2 regions of the Oceanobacillus aidingensis genome follow, and region 2 is predicted to be linked to the other one. Evidence: a T-box and tRNA genes for the amino acid it is inferred to sense, from the RefSeq annotation. Region 2 holds a T-box; the other holds one or more tRNA genes.
The links. The T-box of region 2 lies ahead of tyrS (tyrosine--tRNA ligase). A T-box ahead of a tRNA ligase gene usually reads a tRNA of that ligase, here a tRNA-Tyr.
Positions count from the first base shown of each region.

Region 1 (3,413 bases), on a different contig from region 2:
TTCGTCTTGATCGATGTTGCGGCGCAGCGGAGCTTTTTCTTCCACAACTTGAGATTTTTCGTTGAAATTAGCTACTCCTTTTGCAGAGAGTGTACGGATTGGGCCGGCTGACACAGCGTTCACACGAATGCCATCTTTGCCCACATCTTCAGCTAGGTAGCGGACGCTTGCTTCCAGAGAAGCTTTAGCAACACCCATCACGTTATAGCCAGGAACGACTTGTTCTGCTCCGATGTAAGTTTGTGTCACGATCGAACCGCCTTCAGTCATCAGTTCCTTCGCAGCATTTGTTATGGTTACTAAGGAATAAGCGCTGATTTCTTGAGCAAGCAGGAAACCATCGCGGGAAGTAGTGACAAATTCACCCTGCAGGTCTTCCCGTTTAGCAAAGGCAACAGAGTGAACCAAGCCGTGAATCACGCCGATTTTTTCTTTTATTTCATGAAAGGCTCCCTGAATACTTTCATCGGATTCAACATCGCAAGAGATGATTGCTTTTGGTTCAATTTCATGCTTCTCTAAAAGTTTTACTAATTTTTTGTAGGATCTTTCCTGTCTATTGGTGAAAATAAGGTTCGCTCCGGCATTATGTAGAGATTTTGTAATACCCCAAGCAATACTTCTTTCGTTAGCGACGCCCATTACAACAATGTTTTTACCTTCTAATAATTTTGTCATACGTATCCTCCATTCAACATTTAACTTAGCATCTATTATAACGGATTAGTACCAGGTGATAAAGTTATAAACTGTTTTTCTTTTCTATAAGAAGTATGTGTGATAAGTAAAAAAGCAGTTCAGTTGGACCGCTTTGCCGATTCAGAACCCAGGTAATCGCAGTCGGGAAAATATACGGTACTTTCCTGCCGGAGAATTCTTGTTGTCAAAAAAGATACTCACGCTGGTTTTATATTTATAGAAGAAAAGAGAGGAAATAAGAAATGAGAAGCCTTGGAAATAGTGTCATAACGGGTTTGGTGGAGTGATTTATCGACTTTTGAAAAATAAAATAAAGTTTTTTTCATTTTTCCCTTTACAAACGGTTGGTTCCTCGATATAATAAAATTCGTCAGTTTGCGAGAGAAGCTTTCAAAAAGCCTCTCAGAAACGCATTATGGCCCGTTGGTCAAGCGGTTAAGACACCGCCCTTTCACGGCGGTAACACGGGTTCGAATCCCGTACGGGTCACCAAATGGAGGATTAGCTCAGCTGGGAGAGCACCTGCCTTACAAGCAGGGGGTCGCAGGTTCGAGCCCTGCATCCTCCACCATCACGCCGGCCTAGCTCAACTGGTAGAGCAACTGACTTGTAATCAGTAGGTTGGGGGTTCAAGTCCTCTGGCCGGCACCATTTTTTCATGTATATAATTGATAATATGGTTAACAATAATATGGAGGGGTAGCGAAGTGGCTAAACGCGGCGGACTGTAAATCCGCTCCCTCAGGGTTCGGCAGTTCGAATCTGCCCCCCTCCACCATGTTTTTGTTGGGCCATAGCCAAGCGGTAAGGCATCGGGTTTTGATCCCGTGTACCCCAGGTTCGAATCCTGGTGGCCCAGCCATTTTTATTTTTTAGAAGAAATACATGATAATACTATTACTGATAATAGTATTTTTTTATGGACAGGGCTATATATAATAACCTGTCTTATCATAGGAGCCATTAGCTCAGTCGGTAGAGCATCTGACTTTTAATCAGAGGGTCGAAGGTTCGAATCCTTCATGGCTCACTACAAGCATGACAAGTATAAAACACAGAAAAACGGGATAATCTTATCTCGTTTTTTTCTTTATCAGCATAAAAATCTCATATTATTTGAACAACAGTTCAACGTTAGTAAAGAGCCTGCCATAGTCTGAGCAGTCCAGCGTTTTTGGTATATGTTAGAAGCTGGAAATACCAATGCATTACGGTAATGCTGCAAACATAGTTTCAGTCACGAAATAAGTATCTTCTGAATGAAAAAACGATAGAATTCGTGTTATAATCAAAATAGTTTATTTTAGTACATTGTAATAAAAAAGCATATTTCAGATATGATAAATAAAAAGGATGAGCTAGGCATGACCTCTTCAAGAATACCAGGTTTTTATAATATGACGGTAGAAGAAAGGCGGGCATTATTACGTGAGGCCTTTACTTTAACAGATGCAGAAACGCAAAATTTGTCTAACGCCGATGCGCTTACGGTAGGAAAAGCAGATAATATGATTGAAAACGTCATTGGCACCTATCAATTACCATTCGGATTGGGATTAAACTTTTTAATAAACGGGAAAGAATATGTAGTACCGATGGCTATTGAAGAAGCTTCTGTTGTTGCTTCTGCCAGTCATATTGCGAAGATAGTCAGAGAGGCTGGCGGTTTTCGGACAGAATCAAAAGAAAGACTGATGATTGGGCAGATTCAAGTGGTTGGATGTCCGGATTTTCAAGAAGCAAAGCAGCAAATCCTTCGTCAAAAAGATATATTAATGAAAGCTGCCGATGATGCCTATCCAAGCATTGTCAGCCGCGGAGGCGGTGTGAGAGACTTAGATGTACGGGTTTTGAATGAGAACGATGCATCGTCTTATAGCAAAATGCTGGTCATGCATATCTATGTAGACACCTGTGACGCCATGGGAGCGAATATGATTAATACCATGGTGGAATCGATTGCGCCAATCGTGGAAGAAATAACCAAAGGAAAAGTGCATTTGCGTATTTTATCGAACTATGCCGATCGCAGCCTGGCTACAGCAAAATGTGTAATACCTCCGCATCTGCTAAAAACAGGTTCGTTTGCTGGAGAAGAGGTCAGAGATGGTGTCATCCATGCGTATGAATTTGCTGCCTCTGACCCGTATCGTGCAGTAACGCATAATAAAGGGATTATGAACGGCATTGACCCTGTTGTGATTGCGACAGGAAATGATTGGCGGGCAGTAGAGGCGGGGGCACATGCTTATGCTGCCAGAAATGGTCATTATGGCTCCATGACTACGTGGTCAAAGGATGAAGAAGGTAATCTCGTTGGTGAAATTGAGTTGCCAATGTCGATAGGAACTGTCGGGGGAGCGACTCGCGTGCACCCATTAGCTGATTTTTCTTTATCCGTTATGCAAATTGAATCAGCAGAAGAGCTTGCGCAGGTAATTGTAGCAGTTGGTCTTGCTCAAAATCTTGGAGCGCTCAAAGCGTTGGCGACCGATGGGATTCAAAAAGGGCATATGGCGCTTCATTCACGTTCTGTTGCGATAGCTGGCGGAGCAACTGGGGAGATGATTGATGTGATAGCAAAACAATTAGTAGAACAACAAGAAATCCGTGTGGGAAAAGCTAAAGAATTGGTGGAACAGTATAAACAATGAGTGCAGAAAAAGTAACAGCATCGGAAAAAACAGCTATTGGCGTAGCTCATAGTAAGGTCA
Region 1 is NZ_JBHSFT010000015.1:20,252-23,664, forward strand. Features, by position in the region: gene fabI (enoyl-ACP reductase FabI) at 1-678, opposite strand, end outside; tRNA gene ACFO3P_RS10990 (tRNA-Glu) at 1,117-1,191, shown strand; tRNA gene ACFO3P_RS10995 (tRNA-Val) at 1,195-1,270, shown strand; tRNA gene ACFO3P_RS11000 (tRNA-Thr) at 1,275-1,350, shown strand; tRNA gene ACFO3P_RS11005 (tRNA-Tyr) at 1,393-1,477, shown strand; tRNA gene ACFO3P_RS11010 (tRNA-Gln) at 1,487-1,561, shown strand; tRNA gene ACFO3P_RS11015 (tRNA-Lys) at 1,657-1,729, shown strand; gene ACFO3P_RS11020 (hydroxymethylglutaryl-CoA reductase, degradative) at 2,064-3,353, shown strand; gene mvk (mevalonate kinase) at 3,350-3,413, shown strand, end outside.
Region 1: it encodes a tRNA-Tyr, which carries the amino acid that the T-box ahead of tyrS (tyrosine--tRNA ligase) is inferred to sense. The anticodon was not compared.

Region 2 (3,413 bases):
TACACCGAAAATACCTTTAGATGCTGTCTGTATACCTGCAATATTACGGCCGGATGAATTTCTGCCATAAGGAATAATATTTAAATAAGCTTCGATGATTTCATCTTTTGTAAAATAATTTTCCAGCCGCATTGCTAATAATATTTCTTTGGCTTTCCGGTCAAAGGACACTTCGTCTGTTAGAATTTGATTCTTAATCAGCTGCTGTGTCAGTGTGCTTCCTCCTGTTTGGACAGAGGAATTTAGAAATTCCTGTGCCGTCGCTCTTAAGATCGCTTTTGGCACCACACCGTTATGCTCGTGAAAATACTCGTCCTCTGTTGCGATAACCGCATCAATCAATGTAGGTGAGATATCGTCAAGTGCTACTTCTTCCCGATATAAATCACTTCGGATATCTCCCAGGTAGACATCGTTAGCGAAATAAATACTGGATGTCTCAGAATAATTGTAAATATCATCTGCCATAGATGCTTCACTTCGTAATGGTTCGTCATAAACCAGGGAGGCAAAGTACCCAAGTCCGATTCCGCCGGCAAAAATTCCGCCGATGCCGATAATCACAATGACAAATAATACAATATTCCAAACAACGTCGTATGTAACTCGTGATGTCTGCTGGAGGATACCTTTTTTCCACCAGTCTTTAACAGTATTAAAAAAACGTTGCAGTTTTTCTTTCATAATAGACATTAGACCTCCTATTTCAACATTTATTATAACATAGTGAAAATACAGTTTGGTAGTAAGACGGAAAAAGGCTTGCATAGAAGAACTATTTATGCTATGAATAGTATCATATGAATTTAATTTTTTATGAAAGAAACATGGAAGGATCGAAGTAGCAACGTGAATCCCTGTCTTAGAGAACTGACGGATGGTGCGAGTCAGTATATATTCACTTGCGAATTACAATCTGGAGTTTTTCTTTTTATTATTCGCGTCATGGAGGCTGATAATAAGAAGAACGGTGACAACCATCGTTAACAAACCTTAAGCGGCTATTTTATAATAGCAACAAGGGTGGTACCGCGAATCCAACTCGTCCCTTTCTTACCAGAGAGGAGGCGGGTTTTTTTATTTACCTTAAAAAGGATGTACCAAAAGCGGGGAGCAGCTGGCATTGTCAGTAAAAAGAAAATACAAATAAGCAGGAGGAAATAATATGAATATTTTACAGGATTTAGAAAACAGAGGGTTAGTAAATCAAGTAACAGATCGGGATGGATTAGAAAAGCATCTTGAAAATAATCAGGTAACCTTATACTGCGGCTTTGACCCGACAGCGGACAGCTTGCATATCGGACATTTAGTCCCTTTAACGATGCTGCGCCGGTTTCAGCGGGCTGGTCATAAACCGATTGCCTTAGTCGGAGGGGGAACCGGGATGATTGGCGATCCAAGCGGCCGTTCAAGTGAACGCAGCTTGAATACCGAAGAGGTTGTTTTTGGTTTTACGGAAAGCATTCAAAAGCAAATTGCCAAAATTGTAGATATGGATGATACCTCCAGCGATAATCAAGTTGTCTCCCGCAACAACCACGATTGGCTGGGAAATATGACAATCATTGATTTCCTTCGCGGAGCAGGAAAGCATTTTGGGATTAATTACATGCTGTCTAAGGATTCGGTTGCTGCAAGACTTGCACAAGGAATTACCTTTACCGAATTCAGTTACATGATTCTGCAATCACTAGACTTTTTACGGTTATACGAAGAAGAAAATTGTACATTGCAAATTGGCGGAAGTGATCAGTGGGGGAATATCACAGCAGGGTTAGAGCTTATCCGCCGTTCCAGAGAGAACCAAGGGGAAACTGCTGAAGCATTTGGCTTAACTGTTCCTTTAATCACAACGGCAGATGGAACAAAATTCGGAAAAACCGCCGGGAACGCCGTGTGGTTAGATGCTGAAAAAACATCTCCATATGAATTTTACCAGTTTTGGATCAATGCTGATGATCGTGATGTGATTCGTTTTATCAAATACTTTACTTTCCTGTCAGATGAGGAAATTGCAGAGCTGGAAAAAGAAGTAGAAACACAGCCGGAAAAACGGGTGGCACAGCGCCGTCTGGCAGAAGAAATGACACGCAGCATCCATGACCAGGCTGCTTTGGATCAGGCGCAGCGAATTTCTGCAGCATTATTCAGCGGAGATATCAAACAATTAAAAGCAGATGAAGTAGAACAAGCGTTTAAGGATGTTCCCAATCATGATACGGGGAAAGAACCTTCCAGCTTAATCGATTTATTAGTGGATGCTTCTATCTCTTCATCGAAGCGGCAGGCAAGAGAAGATGTGAAAAATGGAGCTATCTACATTAACGGAGAACGTGTTCAGGATTTGGATTACGTGGTAGATGAAGCGGACCGTTTAGGGGATGCTTTCACGGTTATCCGCAGAGGAAAGAAAAAATATTTCTTGATTCGTTTTCAATAAAAAGAAGAAAAAATAGATTTGACGCTGTGATAACGTCAAATCTATTTTTTCCTCCAATACAGTATATACAGCGAAGTATATATTTTATTTGTTGTAGAAGAATAAAGCCAACGTGCCGGGACCTGAATGCGCGCCAATCACGGAACCAACCATTTCAATAATAATATTTTCTTCTTTGACATGAAACGTATCCTGAATCATTCTGGAAAGCTCCTGTGCACGAGGTAAATCATCACCATGGCTGATTCCAATGGTTTGATTTTGGAAATTGCTGCCCCGCTTTTCCATGACCTCTATCATGCGCTTCAGCACTTTCTTCGTTCCGCGAATTTTTTCTAAAGGAATAAGCTTTCCTCCGTCGACATGCAGAAGAGGTTTGATATTCAATAAGCCGCCGACAAAGGCAGCGGTTTTACTGACACGGCCGCCGCGATATAAATACTCTAAATTGTCCACAGTAAATATATGCTCCATCTGTGCGGCGTTTTTGGCGGTTTGCTGAATGATTTCATCAAAAGAGATATCCTTTTGAGCCATTTTAGCTGCTTCCAGTACGACTAGACCGAGGCCCAGTGAAGCACATTTGGAATCAATAATGTGCAGCTTTGCTTCAGGATATTTCTCTTTAATTTCTTGTTCAACCATTTTTGCAGCTTGGCAGGTTCCGGATAATTCCGATGAAAAAGCGATATAGAGTAGAGGCTTGCCTGCTTCCGCATAAGAAGTGAAGATTTCTTTAAATTGGTTTGCTGATGCCTGCGATGTTTTTGGTGTCTGTCCTTCCCGCATCGCATCATAGATTGTCTTCGGTTTAATATCGACACTGTCCCGATAATCTTTTGATTCAAGATGAACAGTTAAAGGTATCATTTCAATACTATATTCGTTATAATAATGTTCGGATAAATCACATGCGCTGTCTGCCAGAATGGTGATTGCCATTTTAATCACATCCGTTTCTATTTAAATA
Region 2 is NZ_JBHSFT010000017.1:16,029-19,441, forward strand. Features, by position in the region: gene ACFO3P_RS11610 (transglycosylase domain-containing protein) at 1-693, opposite strand, end outside; T-box leader at 820-1,053, shown strand; gene tyrS (tyrosine--tRNA ligase) at 1,166-2,443, shown strand; gene ACFO3P_RS11620 (DegV family protein) at 2,528-3,385, opposite strand.